Regions from separate parts of the Marinobacter sp. tcs-11 genome, predicted to be linked through region 4. Evidence: predicted binding sites of a transcription regulator. Region 4 holds the regulator's gene; each other region holds the start of a gene.
What was found. The regulator FliA, encoded in region 4, starts transcription of late flagellar genes. The targets are predictions, from matches to a motif close to CTAAAGTTTNNNNNNNNNNNGCCGNTAA.

Region 1: ARC85_RS00405 (methyl-accepting chemotaxis protein) is a predicted target of FliA. The motif match lies at 1,150-1,177, and genes of this name have one in related genera.
Region 2: ARC85_RS13650 (flagellar protein MotY) is a predicted target of FliA. The motif match lies at 2,150-2,177, and genes of this name have one in related genera.
Region 3: ARC85_RS07345 (flagellin N-terminal helical domain-containing protein) is a predicted target of FliA. The motif match lies at 1,341-1,368, and genes of this name have one in related genera.

The regions. Positions count from the first base shown of each region.
Region 1 covers NZ_LLYU01000001.1:90,664-94,409, reverse strand. The annotation lists gene ARC85_RS00410 (CHAD domain-containing protein) at 1-1,102, opposite strand, end outside; gene ARC85_RS00405 (methyl-accepting chemotaxis protein) at 1,335-3,011, shown strand; gene ARC85_RS00400 (TRAP transporter substrate-binding protein) at 3,124-3,746, shown strand, end outside.
Region 2 covers NZ_LLYU01000012.1:63,753-67,498, reverse strand. The annotation lists gene ARC85_RS13660 (bifunctional acetate--CoA ligase family protein/GNAT family N-acetyltransferase) at 1-26, opposite strand, end outside; gene ARC85_RS13655 (histone deacetylase family protein) at 230-1,156, shown strand; gene ARC85_RS13650 (flagellar protein MotY) at 1,179-2,108, opposite strand; gene pyrC (dihydroorotase) at 2,267-3,298, shown strand; gene rnt (ribonuclease T) at 3,336-3,746, shown strand, end outside.
Region 3 covers NZ_LLYU01000005.1:14,534-18,279, forward strand. The annotation lists gene ARC85_RS07345 (flagellin N-terminal helical domain-containing protein) at 1-1,255, opposite strand, end outside; gene ARC85_RS07350 (glycosyltransferase) at 1,407-3,746, opposite strand, start outside.
Region 4 covers NZ_LLYU01000002.1:44,022-47,767, reverse strand. The annotation lists gene ARC85_RS02885 (chemotaxis protein CheA) at 1-480, opposite strand, end outside; gene ARC85_RS02880 (protein phosphatase CheZ) at 499-1,284, opposite strand; gene cheY (chemotaxis response regulator CheY) at 1,306-1,689, opposite strand; gene ARC85_RS02870 (RNA polymerase sigma factor FliA) at 1,851-2,594, opposite strand; gene ARC85_RS02865 (MinD/ParA family protein) at 2,627-3,439, opposite strand; gene flhF (flagellar biosynthesis GTPase FlhF) at 3,512-3,746, opposite strand, start outside.

The DNA of each region.
Region 1 (3,746 bases), on a different contig from region 4:
GCTTTAGGGCCTTGCGCAGCTGGTGCAGGGCTTCATCCGGGGCGGTATGAAGCAGTTCTGCGGTTTTCCGGTTGAACTGTTTCAGGCGCCGGTTTGCGGCGACCTGGATGTCTTTTTTTCGCAGCTCTCCAGCCAGCTTATGAAAAGCTTTGGATTCAATATAGCCGTGCCAGCGCTCTAGACTTTGACGATAGCGTTTCTGGCCAAGGCGTTTGGCCAGTTTGCGCTGTGCTTTAGATGCCCTGAGCCGCGCCCAGTCGGTCAGCGTGGTGCAGAGTTCCGGGTTGTCGTGGCACAGCTCGGGGATATCCTGAAGAAATACGTGCAGATCCCGCAGGGCGCTGGTGGCCCGGGCATGTCGCTTCAGTTCGCGAATATGCTCCTGTAGTTGGCGATCGCCGGTAATCTCGGCCAGGGGTTCGGCAATGGCCCGGCTGCGGCGAAGGGCAATGCGGTACTGGTGCAGAAATTCGTCATCCAGCCCCAGAATGACCCCCGGGGTCAGCAGTTCCAACTGATTGTTCAGCTGCTGCAAAACCTCCGGGAGTGTGTTCTGGTCCAGTTCAGTGGCGCCGGGACTGGCTTTTCGGTTCTTGCGCCGGAATTCGTTGTAACTGAAATCACGAGGCGTCAGGAAGGTTTTCAGTGCACCCTTGTTTTTGTCCACTTTCTTCCAGTGCCTTACCGGCAGCCGGATCTCCAGGATACTGGCGGTTGGCAATTCGAACGGAGCCTGGGGTACCAGAAAGGCGGCCAGTTCGAGTAATGCCGGGTTGTGGCCGATGAGGGTGATGCGGTTCTGAGCGTTATCCAGATTCTGCAGCCAGCGTAATAGACGCCGGAAGTCGAAGGTGTAAAGCTCATCTTCGGTGCGGACATGGGCCGGCTGGTCGTTGACGCTGAGTGCACCTGCCAGCGTTTGCTGGGCTCGCACAGCGGGGCTTGCATAAATGGCACCGGACAGCGCGCCCAGGCATTTCATTGCCCGCGCGAGCGGCGCAAGCTGGCTTTGGCCTCTGTTATTCAGCGGGCGTTCCTGGTCGCAGAGGCTGTCGTCGTTCCAGCTCGATTTGGCGTGGCGGATAAGAAAAAGCCGTTTCATGCATGCTTGCTCATGAGCTGAATGTTCAGACCTTAGTCTGACACAGCCTCAAGTCGTTTACATGACGGCCGATACGTATTTAGACGTATGACTCTGATATGACGGGCTTGTTTACACAAAAACCTGTTCCGGACCTGCGTTTGGTATACAGCTTTTAACAAACTGCAACGGAGTGCGGACTGCGTTTGTGCATAATCAAAGGATTACAAGAAATGACCCCGGAGCGAAGACCATGACCTTCATGAGCAACCTGACCATCAGAACACGGCTTCTGATTGGTGTATTGGTGCCTGTACTGATTACGGCTGGAACAATTGCATGGATTACGGCGAACCAGATCCGGGCCAATGGAGAGGCAGAGTTGCAACGCCTCGAGCAGGAACTGTTGGAAGCGCGCAAGGAAGGTTTGAAAAATCTGGTTGAAACCGCGAAATCCGTGGTGCTTGAGGCCAAGTCCACTCCCGGTTTTTCGGAGCAGGAGGCGCAGGAAGAGGCGCGAGAGCGGTTGCGGTCAATCAAGTTCGGTCAGAACAACTATGTCTTCGCCTATGATCGCAGCCTGTTCAATCTCGCCTATGCACCGGACCCCTCCAAAGAAGGGCCGACCACCAATCCGAACACGCAGAAGTTGGTGCGAGGCTTATTTGACGCTGCAGGTGACGATGGTTTCATGCCTTATGAGTGGCCCAACCCTGCTACCGGCCAGGTGGAACCGAAAGTCTCCTATTCCACCATTATTCCGGGCTGGGACTGGATGATAGGGTCCGGCGTGTATGTAACCGATGTTCAGAGAGCGGTGGCCGCTGCCCGGGAAGAAATTGATGCAACCATGACATCTGCTATGGGCTTCATTTTACTGCTGACCATTGTGGTGGTGGTGATTTCACTGGTAATCGGGTTGGTCATTGGCCGCACCGTGACTGCGCCGCTGAACAAGGTCAGCGACATGATGCGGGAGATTGCCGACGGAGAGGGCGACCTGCGCCAGCGCCTGCCGGAAGATGGTAAAGATGAGCTGGCCGTTCTGGGTCGCCGCTTCAACCATTTTGTCATCAAGATTCAGGACACCATCCGCGAGGTGGGGTCTACCACGGACCAGGTGGCGTCGGCGGCTGAAGAACTGAGCCGGGTGGCGAATGAAACCCGCCAGTCTGTTCAGGAACAGGGTTCGGAAACCGACCAGATTGCTTCGGCCATCAACGAAATGGCGGCAACGATTCAGCAGATTTCCGGCAACGCCAATGAGGTGGAAGGCGCAGCTTCCGATGCGGACCGCATGGCCAAAGAGGGTGGCGAGACCATCAACAGTGCCCAGGGCGCGGTCAATCAGCTGTCCCAGGAAATGGAAGATACCGCCCGCAGCATCAATGCCCTGGCCGAGAAGTCGAACGATATTCAGCAGGTGCTGGATGTGATTCACGCGGTTACCGAGCAGACCAACCTGCTGGCCCTGAACGCTGCCATTGAGGCAGCCCGGGCCGGCGAGCACGGTCGCGGCTTCTCGGTGGTTGCCGACGAAGTGCGCCAGTTGGCCAAGCGGTCAGCGGAATCCGCTGATCAGATCCGGGAAATGATTGATGGCTTTGTGGCGGAGTCCAAGGCTTCGGTGGAGCGCATGAACAACTCCCGCAAGAGCTCGGAGGCGACGGTTGAGCGCATCAATCATGCCACCAGTGCACTGAACACCATCGTGACCTCGGTGACTCAGATTCACGATCAGGTGACACAGATCGCTACTGCCGCTGAACAGCAAAGCCAGGTGGCGGAAGAGATCAACCAGAACGTGGTGCGGATTGTCGACGCGGCCCAGCGCAGTGACACCGGCGTAACCCAGACCAATGAAGCCAGCCACGAACTGGCCCGGCTGGGTGAGAACCTGCGCGAGCTGGTTGGTCAGTTCAAGGTCTGATTGCCCTCACAAGAAAGCCGGCCCGCCACATTGGCGCGGTCGGCTTTCGTCGTTATGATGGATCATTCAGGCATGTTTGAATCAAAAATCGATAACAATGGAAGCCAACACTATGTCCCTGCGTAAAACCCTGCTGGCGGCAGTCAGCACTCTTGGCCTGCTGGCCAGTCCTTTCGCGGTCTCTGAAGAAACCTATACCCTGCGTCTCGCGGAAACCTGGGGCCCCAATTCCGGGCTGCTGGGGGATGCGCCCCGCAACATGGCGGCCATGGCCGAGGAAATGTCGGGCGGTCGGCTGAAGATCCGGATTGATTCCTCCAACAAGCACAAGGCCCCTTTCGGTATTTTCGATCTGGTCCGTAACGGCCAGTACGACATGGGCCACACCGCCTCTTATTACTACAAGGGCACCATTCCCAACGCCATGTACTTCACCACCATACCCTTCGGCATGATTGCACCGGAGATGTATGCCTGGTTCTACCACGACGACGGCATGGAGCTGATGCAGAAGGTGTATGAACCCTTCGGGCTGCTGTCCTTCCCGGGTGGCAACACGGCCAATCAGATGGGCGGTTGGTTCCGGAAAGAGATCAAATCTCTGGAGGACCTGAAAGGCCTGAAAATGCGCACCCCTGGCTTTGCCGGCGAGGTTATGTCGGAAGTCGGTGTGGCGGTAACCAACCTGCCACCGGGCGAGCTGTATACCGCGCTTGAGCGCAACACCATCGACGC
Region 2 (3,746 bases), on a different contig from region 4:
AGGCTTTCCAGATAGCGGGTACTCAACGCGGCTCTCCCAGTGGTGTGCGCGACAGGAATGTACAAACTTCAATAAAACGGCTTGCTTATCAGTGTATACCTTATCTTAGGTGGCGATTTCATGATGTAAATCGACTAACGAGTTATTAGACCAAAGAAATACGACAGGCTTCGGTTATCCCTGATAACATGAATGCGATAATAAGCATATTCAGGTTCAGGCATTACCCATGACCACGGCATTTTTTTCCCACGACGACTGCAAGAAACACAACATGGGCCCGGAGCACCCGGAAAGCCCTGAGCGTCTTTCAAGCATTCTCGCCTATCTCGCGGATACCAACCTGCAACAGGAACTGGACTGGGTTCGTCCGGAAGAAATCACCCGGGACCAACTGCTGACCGTGCATCCGGAAAGCTATCTGCACCAGCTGGACCTGATGCAGCCAACCCGGGGCCGGGTGTTCACCGACCCGGACACCGCGATGATGCCGGACACCCTGAGAGCGGCGAAGCTGGCCGCGGGGGGCAATGTGCAGGCTGTCGATATGGTGATGAGCAGCCAGGTAACCAACGCTTTTGTCTGCGCCCGGCCACCGGGACACCACGCCGAACGTGCCAAGTCGATGGGGTTCTGTTTCTATAACAATATCGCCCTGGCGGCGATGCGGGCGCTCACCTTCCACCACCTTGAGCGGGTGGCCATTGTCGATTTCGATGTGCATCAGGGTAACGGCACGGTAGATATTGTCAGTGGTGATGAACGCATACTGATGTGTTCCAGCTTTCAGCATCCGTTTTATCCGCACTCCCACGTGCACCGGCAGGCCGACAATATTGTCAATGCGCCGATTTCAGCCGACTGCTCAGCGGCTGAGTACCGCAAGACGGTTGAAGCCGCCTGGCTCAAGAAACTGCAGGATTTTCGTCCGCAACTGGTGTTGATCTCGGCAGGCTTTGACGGGCATCGGCTGGACCCCATGGCGGAGCTGAATCTGGAAACCGAGGATTATCGATGGTTAACGGAAATGCTGGTGAGTGTCGCCCATGACCACTCCAACGACCGCATCATCTCCACGCTGGAAGGCGGGTATCACCTGAAAGCCCTGGCAGAGGGTGTGGCCGCGCACCTGGAAGTCCTGAACGCAGTATATTGAAACTCGGGATGGCGTGTTCCGGCTATCCCGAAAACTCGCTTCCCATACCGTTAGCCTGCAGCAGTTCCGGGCGCTCACCCTGGCGTTGCAAACGAATGGTGGTGCGGCGGTTATCAGCCGGCCGGCGGGAAACCGGATACTGATCGCCGTGGGCCCGGACCGTCAGCATAGTCTCATCAATTCCCCTGGATTTGAGATACTCGGCCACCACGTTGGCTCTTTCCTCCGACAGCGCGCGGTTATCAATCCGGCTACCAATACTGTCGGAATGGCCGTCCACGAAGATTCTCTCTACCGTGCTGTCGGCCATCACGTAGGTCACAATATTGTCGAGCAGGTTCATGTCTGCCTGTGACAGGCTGGTACTCCCGCTGGCAAACGGAACCCGGCTGCGCCGAACCTGGTCGAAGTTAACCGGCAGCAGACTGGCAACGCATTCACGATAGCCGGCGTACGGGCCGGAAAAATTCACATTCGACAACTGCACCCGCACGGGCTGGCCGCTGTATACCGCGGCTCGGGTTACTGTCGGCTGCATACCTCGGGACAACCCCTGGGCAATCAACACCGCTTCCCGATTCCCCAGGTTCACCGAGCGCGGACTATCCGTTACCTGCACAGCACCAATGGGGCTCGGTGGAACTCCTGGCCGCCAGGGCGGCGCTTCAACCACTAACTGGCCCTGGCCGGGGCGCATCACACTCAGATCCGATTCGAGATAGAAACGCAGGTCTTCCCCTGCCCGGTGCCTGAGCACGGCGCGGCCAAAGCCAGGAACCTCATGGACAAGGGAACACTCAAAGACCGACTCGGAGAGATACCACTGGCTGTTTTCAATACCGGCACCATAACTGGATGACAGCACAGGCGCAGAGGGCAATGACATCAACCCTGCCGTCGCCAGCAATTTCAGCAATCTGCTCTGCCTGAAGAACCAATTGGGTGAAACCATAGGAATGCCCCGTGGAGCCTTTAAACCAGTGAACTAACCGGTTAACGGCGACCCTACCGGGAACTTGAGCCGGATAACTTACGATCAGGTTAAAAACATCTGCTTTTCGCTTCTGATATAATCCGCGAAATTTTGCGCTCGCTTTCGGATACCTTCTCATGACCCGACAGATAACCATCACACGCCCGGACGACTGGCACCTGCACGTGCGCGACGGCGACATTCTGAACGATGTGGTGCCCGCCACCGCCGCCTGCTTCGGCCGCGCTATCATCATGCCTAACCTGGTGCCGCCGGTAACCGATGCCAGCGCAGCCATGGCGTACAGGGATCGCATTCTGGCCGCGGCCCGGGGAACGGACTTCCAGCCCCTGATGACCCTGTATCTGACCGAGAGCACCACCGCCGAGACCATTCGTGAAGCCAAAGCCGCCGGCGTAGTGGCAGCGAAACTGTACCCGGCTGGCGCCACCACCAACTCTGCCTCCGGCGTAACGGACATTCGCAATATCTACCCGGTGCTGGAGGCGATGGCGGATTGCGGCATGCTGTTGCTGGTACACGGCGAGGTGACCGACAGCGACATCGATATTTTCGATCGGGAAAAGGTGTTTCTGGAGCGGGTTCTGGCGCCCACGCTGACTGCGTTCCCGTCGCTCCGGGTGGTTCTTGAGCATATCACCACTGCCGAATCGGCCGAGTTTGTCCGTAACCATCAGGGCAATAACCTCGGGGCAACTCTCACACCGCAGCATCTGATGTATAACCGCAATCACATGCTGGTCGGCGGTATTCGCCCACACCTTTACTGCCTGCCCATCCTCAAGCGCAACAAGCATCAGGAAGCGCTAAGAGAGGCGGTGGCCAGCGGCGATCCCCGCTTCTTCCTGGGCACGGATTCTGCCCCACACGCGAAAGACAAGAAGGAAGCCGCCTGCGGCTGTGCTGGCTGTTACTCCGCCTACGGCGCCATCGGCCTGTATGCCGATATCTTCGAGGAACTGGGCATTCTGGACAAGCTGGAAGCCTTTGCCAGCTTCAACGGCGCCGATTTCTATGGCCTGCCCCGGAACACCGACACCGTGACGCTGGTGCGGGAACCCTGGACCATGCCGGAGAACCTGCCTCTGGCCGGCGGCGGCATTGTTCCGTTGAAGGCTGGCGAAACCGTTAACTGGCGCCTGGCGTAAACCCTATTCATTCACTACCACGAACATCGGAGTTCGAGTGTCAGACGAAAACAAACAGCCCCACCCCATGTCCCAGCGCTTTCGCGGCTTTCTGCCGGTGGTGGTCGATGTGGAAACCGCCGGCTTCAACCCGGAACGTGATGCTCTGCTGGAAATCGCCGCCGTAATGCTGACCATGGATGAGGATGGCTGGCTGCGCCGGGGCGAAACTCACGTGCAGCAAATCGACCCGTTCGAAGGCGCCAATCTGGAGCAGTCGGCCCTGGATTTCACCGGCATCGATCCCTGGAACCCGGAGCGGGAGGCGGTACCAGAACGGGAAGGTCTGAGCGAGATTTTTTCTCCCATCCGCAAGGCGGTAAAAGAACACGACTGCAAGCGAGCGGTACTGGTGGGCCACAATGCCACGTTTGACCATAATTTCGTTTTCGCGGCAGCGCTGCGAGCC
Region 3 (3,746 bases), on a different contig from region 4:
AGTTAAGAGCTGCATCTACTGTTTTTAACGCCTGAGTAGAGCTTTCAAATGTAGTAATATCGAGCTCGGAGATTTTTCGCAGTTCAGATCCGGCCGAAGCAACTGCGTTAGCGCCATCTTTGGCTACGATTGCAAACGACCTATCTGAGTCAAGCTGCAAGTAGCCACTTACAGACAGCACATCCGTGGAACCGGTAGAAGTGGCCAAGGTCTCGTTGGCCGTGTCTACCTTAGCCTCACCATTCTCGTCCCTATATTGCTTATTAATGGTTAAGTCGCCACCGCTGGTGTTTGCCGTGTTACCAAACACGATATCCGATCCACCGGTGTTCGTAAGAACAACACTTTGACCATCATCGGCTACCTCCGCAGTGATACCAGTTTTCGCTGACTGGTCATTTATCGCAGCAACCGCATTTGACAACGCGTCCTTACCTGAAGTCGCATCAATTGTAAAAGAAACAGATTGAGCGTCTGTGTTTTCGCCTATGAGTGTAAACGAGTAGCTTCCAGAAGCAGTAAACGCGACATCGACTTCCGTACGCGCGGTCGCAGTCACTCCGGTTTCAGACGACACGTCGTTAATGCTTTCTGCGATATCTTTCACGGCCGTTCCGGACGCAGCGATATTTACTGTTTCCGAACCCAGATACCCATTAATATCAATGTTACCTGACGCAATCCCGTTGTCAGCAGTCGCACCTGAGGCCTGCGTGCCGGCACCAGAAGCAATAACCTGATTATTGCCGTAACTGGTCGTTCTCAGATTCGACGTTGAAGCACTAATTGTCTCGTTTGCATTGGCCCCAACCTGAAACTGCGCAGTTCCAAAAGATCCATCAAACAGCTTTTGACCGTTAAAGTTGGTCGTCGTAGCAATACGATCTAGTTCAGATACCAGCTGATTGACTTCGTCCTGCAAAGCCTGACGATCAGAAGAGGAGTTGGAAGCGTTAGCAGACTGAACCGCCAGCTCACGAACACGCTGGAGAATGTTACCCGCCTCGCCCAAGGCGCCTTCAGCGGTTTGCGCCAGAGAGATACCGTCGTTAGCATTTCGAGTTGCCTGATTCAGACCACGAATCTGTGCTTCAAAACGATTTGAAATTGCCAGACCAGCCGCATCATCTTTGGCTGAGTTGATACGCAGACCTGAGGACAAACGCTCCAGAGCTTGGTTGGACTGCTCCTGAGAGCGGTTCAACTGATTCTGAGCGGACAGTGATGCAACGTTAGTGTTAATTCCGAGAGCCATAATGCTTCTCCTTCGACTGATGTCGTTTTCTCTTGAAACGGTCAGGCGCCCGGTTCAAGTTTGGAGCGCCGCCCTGTTACTCCAGTTAACGGCACTCATCCGGCTCCCTTTAGAAAAATTTTCACCGCTTTTGTAAAAAAATGTAAGAGCCTTAAAATTTGGTCCACGCACCCAACCACTCCTGGAGATTCTCTCCCTCCAGCATCCAGTCTCGGCAAACCACTTCTCGCAGCTCATCACCAATTCTGGCAGTCTCATCCAAATCGCTTAAGTGCATGCGAATTGCGTCGACCCAATCCTTGTAGCGATTCTTGACTCTCGTAACCGGAAGTTCATGCGCCCTGTAGGGCTCGACGTCACTGCACACGACGGGAAATCCACAGGCCCCGTATTCCAGCAATCGCAGGTTACTTTTGCAGCGATTAAAAAGATTGTCCTCAAGAGGCGCAATCGCAAGATCCAGATTCATAGAGGCCAACTTCTCGGGATACAACTCTATATTGACCCCCTCATGCACTTCCTTTACGCAGGGGCGCAGCCCTTCTGGACACATTCCAAAAAACACCCAGTCAACCTCATCTGCGAGATCGCGAACCACAGCCTCTACCAATTCCAAATCACCGGTGTGCCCAACTCCACCAGCCCACCCGACTCTCGGCTTTTCAGATTGACGTCTAGCGGCACTCAGATCTGCCCACCAATCGAGCGGCAACCGGTTTTCCACTACACGAATATCTGGATGTGCCCCTTTGAAAGCATCTGCAAGCGGATGGGTAGAAACCACGAATCGGTCGACATGCTTCAATGATGCTCTAAGTGATTTCAATATGTCTTTAGGCATGTTCTTTCGATACGCGCTTTTTATCGGCAGATTCGGCAAATAGTCATCCAGTTCATACACAATAGGCTTCTTCAGAAACCGACGCGCATATTTCATATTCTCAACAGCTTCTGGTGTGATCTGACGCTGATATACGAAAGCGTCTGGATCAAGACGGGCCATCTCAGGGACCGTCAACCACTCTTTTGCAATCATTCCACCAGCAACAGCTTGAGTTTTCATGCTTTCAAGTGGTTGCATAATGCGGTAGTGACCACACCCCCATTGATCTGCCGGGTGCACCAAAACAGTTGGCAAGTTCAATAGCTTTTGCGGCTGCCAGTTCAATTCAGCCCGCTGCTCCACCTCAAAGCCAGCGGCTCGAAGCGAGAGGTTGCGATTAAAAGCCGGATCGCAGCCCATGTAAGGCAACCACCGCTCGTACATTAGGTCTTGTTCACGCCTAAAACGAGCAATCTTCTTCGCATCAGCCGTCTTATCTACCGAGGTTTGACTTGCGTTAGCCACATGCATGACAACCGAGTACGGCGTCCAGACCGTCAAAAAACCCGCTTGCGCAACCTTTAAACAGAAGTCGATATCGTTATAAGAAACAGCAAAAGCGTCTTCATCCAAGCCCCCGACCTGCTGATAGACAGACTTCCTTACCAACATGCACGCAGCCGTTACGGCGGTATAATTCTGATCAACCTGAAGCCTGTTCATATAACCGGAGCTATCAGCAGGCATGCCTATGCAGATATGTTCTGCAGGGCCCCGCATACCCAAAATCACACCTGCGTGTTGAACGCTTCCATCGGGAAAAAGAAGCTTCGGCCCGACTATTCCGACTTCTGGCCGCTGTGCGTGATTCATTAGCGCATCAAGCCAATCATGCCTGATTATTCCAGTATCGTTATTGAGTAAGAGAACATATTCGCCCTTCGCCTCACTTACCGCATAATTATTGATGGCTGAGAAGTTAAACGGTTTTCTGTAACGAAGCACCCTGATATTCGGTACCGCCATTTCTTCAAGCCCCTGAAGCCAAGCAACGGCCTCTGGTGCCTTACTATCGTTATCAACAATCAACAGCTCGTAATTTGGGTAACTCGTTCTCTCCAAAAGTGACTCAACACAAGTTTGAAGTAAATGAAGCTGATCCTTTGTAGGTATGATAATCGATACAAGCGGTGAATATTCGTGTTGATATTGGACCCTAAGAGTCCCTGGCTCGCCACCTGAAACAATCTTCGGGTGAGCGTACCCTCTTCTGCTCAGGTGCTGTTCCAACGCACCGATGTATGATTCCAAACGATAATACTGTTGATCCGGTCGTAGCAGAAACAATGGCTCATCAAGCCGCCCTACAGCCCCCATTCCTTCAGACTCCACAGTCCTGAGAATCAGATCAAAATCGAGAGCATCTCCCGTACCTGACTTAAACCCTCCTACCGACTGAAGATACTTACGCTCAAAGACCCAATGCCTGGACAGATCAGCTGGACAGCTAATCAACATATCTAAATTCAAACCAGGCCGAAACAATCCACTCTGAATGGAGCCATTTCGATCAATCAACTCGTCGCAATAGACTGCTTTAACGCTCTCAGGGACTCCCTGCAACTCTGATAGCAGCACCATTGCTCCTTGACACAACATCTCGGTTGG
Region 4 (3,746 bases):
GATATCGCCCTGGTCCCCTTGCTGCCCGACCTCCGCAGACGACGGCTCCGGTGCCGGGGTTGGCGCTTCCGCCGCTGGTGCATCCTCTGACTCGGGTTTGGCGAGGGCGTCCAGGGCTTCGATCAGTTCGTCCGGCGCGGGCGTTGGTTCTTCCCGGTTTCGAACTTCTTCGAACATGGCGTTAACGTTGTCCAGCGCCTCCAGAACCACGTCCATCAGTTCCGGAGTGACCTTGCGCTTGTGATTCCGGAGAATATCGAACACGTTCTCTGCCGAGTGGCAGCAGTTAACCAGTGCCTCCAGCTGAAGGAAGCCTGCGCCCCCTTTCACGGTATGGAAGCCACGGAAAATGGCGTTCAGCAGATCGCTGTCATCGGGATGCTGCTCCAGATCCACCAGCTGCTCCGACAACTTTTCGAGTATCTCGCCGGCTTCTACCAGGAAGTCCTGCAGGATCTCTTCATCAGCATCTAACGCCATGCGTCACCCTCTTTATTATCAGAATCCGAGACTGGACAGCAGATCGTCCACATCGTCCTGTCCCGAAACTACATCTTCCCGCTCATCGGCCTTGATCTGGGGCCCTACCCCTTTTTCGGCCGATTCTTCTTTTTCTTCAATCTGGTGCACCGTGCCGGTCAGCTGATCCACGTGGCTGGCCATCACTACCAAGCCAAGAAGATTGTCTTCCACTTCTTTCACCAAAGCGGTGACCTTCTGGATAACCTGGCCAGTAAGATCCTGGAAGTCCTGAGCCAGCAGGATTTCCGACAGATTCTGGTACAGACTGTCAGAGTCTGTGGTCAGGCCGGCGAAGAACTTGTCGATGCGACCATACAACTCGCGAAACTCCGCAGGTTCCATTTCACGGCGGCGCAGACGCTGCCACTCGTCCCGCAAGGCAACCGCTTCATCCCTCATGGAATGAGCCACGGGCATGCTTTCCTCGACCAGGTCCATGGTGCGGTTCGCTGCCTGGCTGGTCATCTGCACCACATAGGCCAGACGGTCAGAAGCGTCGCTCATCTTCGACAGGACTTCTTTCTGCTCGGCATTACGCGGGTCTATCTGGAAGTTCCGGATTGCCTCATGGAGGCTGCGGGTGAGTCGGCCCACTTCCCGGTACAGACTCTGATCGCGAACCTCGCTCAGTTCATTGATCAGGGTCATCGCCTTGGCATAATTCCCGGCGTTTACATTCTCAGCCAGGTCGGAGGCCTGCTTTTGCAGTTTCTCCGCCACCTCCGGATCAAGGCCCTGATGGTTCTGTTTGGTATCACTCATGGCGAGCCATCCGACCTCTGGTTACTGGATTCGTTCGAAGATTTTCTCGATCTTTTCCTTGAGCACGGCTGCCGTAAAAGGCTTGACCACATATCCGTTTACCCCGGCCTGAGCCGCGGCCACGATCTGGTCCCGCTTGGCTTCTGCCGTCACCATCAGAACCGGCAGGTTCTTCAGGTTTTCGTCAGCGCGGACAGCTTTGAGAAGATCAAAGCCCGACATGCCGGGCATGTTCCAGTCAGTCACCAGGAAGTCGTACTTGCCGCTTCGGAGCATGGGCAACGCCGTGTTGCCATCATCGGCCTCATCTGTATTGGTGAAGCCAAGATCTCGCAGCAGGTTCTTGATGATTCGTCGCATTGTGGAGAAGTCATCCACAATGAGAATTTTCATGTTCTTGTCCAATGGGACCTCCAGTCAGTAACACCCGGAATTCATTCAGCCTTTTTGAAAGTCTAGCAGGCTGCTACCTTAACCGCTTATTGTGTGGTGTTTGCGCACGTTGTAAAGCATCGGTTACCAAAAGCTACACAGCCTGCTGAAAGAGAAACACAGCACCCGGCTGATCAGTCGTTGTCACTATCCCGCCACTCGGCCAACCGGCTGCGCAGCCGCAGTGCCGCCTGGCTGTGAATCTGGCTTACCCGGCTCTCACTGACCCCAAGCACTGCGCCGATTTCCTTGAGGTTCAGTTCTTCCTGGTAATACAGGCTCAACACCAGCTTTTCGCGCTCAGGCAACTGCTCGATGGCGTCCGCCAGACTGCGCTGGAAAGCGCCGGAAGCAATACCGTCCAGCGGATTATCGCTGGCCTCTGCTTCTTCTATCGGCAGCTCGCCGGATTCATTGAGCTCATCAAGGCTAAAAAGTCGGCCACTGTTGGCGTCGGCCAGTGAAGCGTGATATTCGTCCAGACCAATGCCAAGCTCTTCAGCTACTTCGGCATCCTGGGCCTCGCGCCCGGTACGATCTTCCACTTGTTTGATGGCACTGGCGATTCGCCGGGCGTTGCGGTGCACTGAGCGGGGCACCCAGTCGCCTTTGCGGATTTCGTCCACCATGGCGCCGCGGATGCGAATGCCTGCATAGGTTTCAAAGGTGGCGCCCTTGCCTGAAGAATAGCGCTGCGCAGCCTCCAGCAGGCCAATCATACCGGCCTGCATAAGGTCTTCGAGCTGCACCGATGCGGGCAGTCGAGCCATGAGATGAAGGGCGATTTTCTTGACCAGCGGCGCATGCTCTTCAATCAGGGCTGAAGGGCTCCTGGCGCCGGCCTGATGGTAAATACCCAGATTTTTCGCCAATGTCATGTATCCGGTTTTCTTGTAGGACTGGATTCAGATCAGACTTCGACGAGCCGCTCCACGAAGAATTCGAGATGCCCCCTGGGAGAGGACGGCAAAGGCCAGCTATCCACTTTTTCGGCCAGAGCCCGGATAGCCAGCGAGGCTTTCGCCCTCGGATAGGCATCCAATACCGCTTTCTGTCTTTGGACGGCTTTCTTGACGGCCTCGTCGTAAGGCACGATACCTACATATTGTAGTGCCACATCCAGGAAACGCTCGGTGACCCTGGTCAGTTTTTCAAACAGATGGCGGCCTTCCTGCTCGTTGCGAACCTGGTTTGCCAGGATGCGGAAGCGGTTGGTGCCGTAATCCCGGTTCATCAGTTTGATCAGCGCGTAGGCATCGGTAATGGAAGTAGGTTCGTCGCAGACCACCAGCAGAAGCTCCTGCGACGCCCTCAGGAAGCTGACCACCGATTCAGAAATACCCGCGGCGGTATCCACAATCAGAACGTCAATCTGGTCGCCCAGCTCACTGAAGGCATTGATCAGGCCGGCATGTTCCATGGCGCTGAGCTGGGTCATACGCTGGGTGCCGGATGATGCCGGAACAATCTTGATGCCACCTGGGCCATTCACCAGCACATCTTTCAGATCACAATCGCCGTTGAGTACGTCTTGCAGATTTCGATTGGCGGTAATGCCAAGCAACACATCGATGTTGGCGAGCCCAAGATCCGCGTCCAGCAAGACAACCCGGCGCCCCTTCTGGGCCAGGGCGATACCTAGGTTGACCGAAACATTGCTCTTGCCGACACCGCCCTTGCCGCCGGAAACCGCAATCACCTGAACCGGATGTGGTCTGCTCATACTGTTATCAGTCTCTTACTACGTTCTTGTACGGGCACGCGTGCCGGTGTTTTATTCTGTCGCTGGCGAGGCTCAGGCACCTTCGGCTATTGCCTGCGCGCTCTGCACGGCCCTGAGCCTTTCTACGCCCAGACGCACCAGCGGGATAGCCTCCGCCCTTTGGAGATCTTCCGGTATCTTCTGGCCATCGGTGTACCAGGCCACCGGCAAGCTGGTCTCCATAACGAATCCGAGCGCTTCGCCCAGGGTCAGGGCTTCATCAATCTTGGTCATGATGCAGCCTGCAAGGTTTGCCATCTTATAGCAA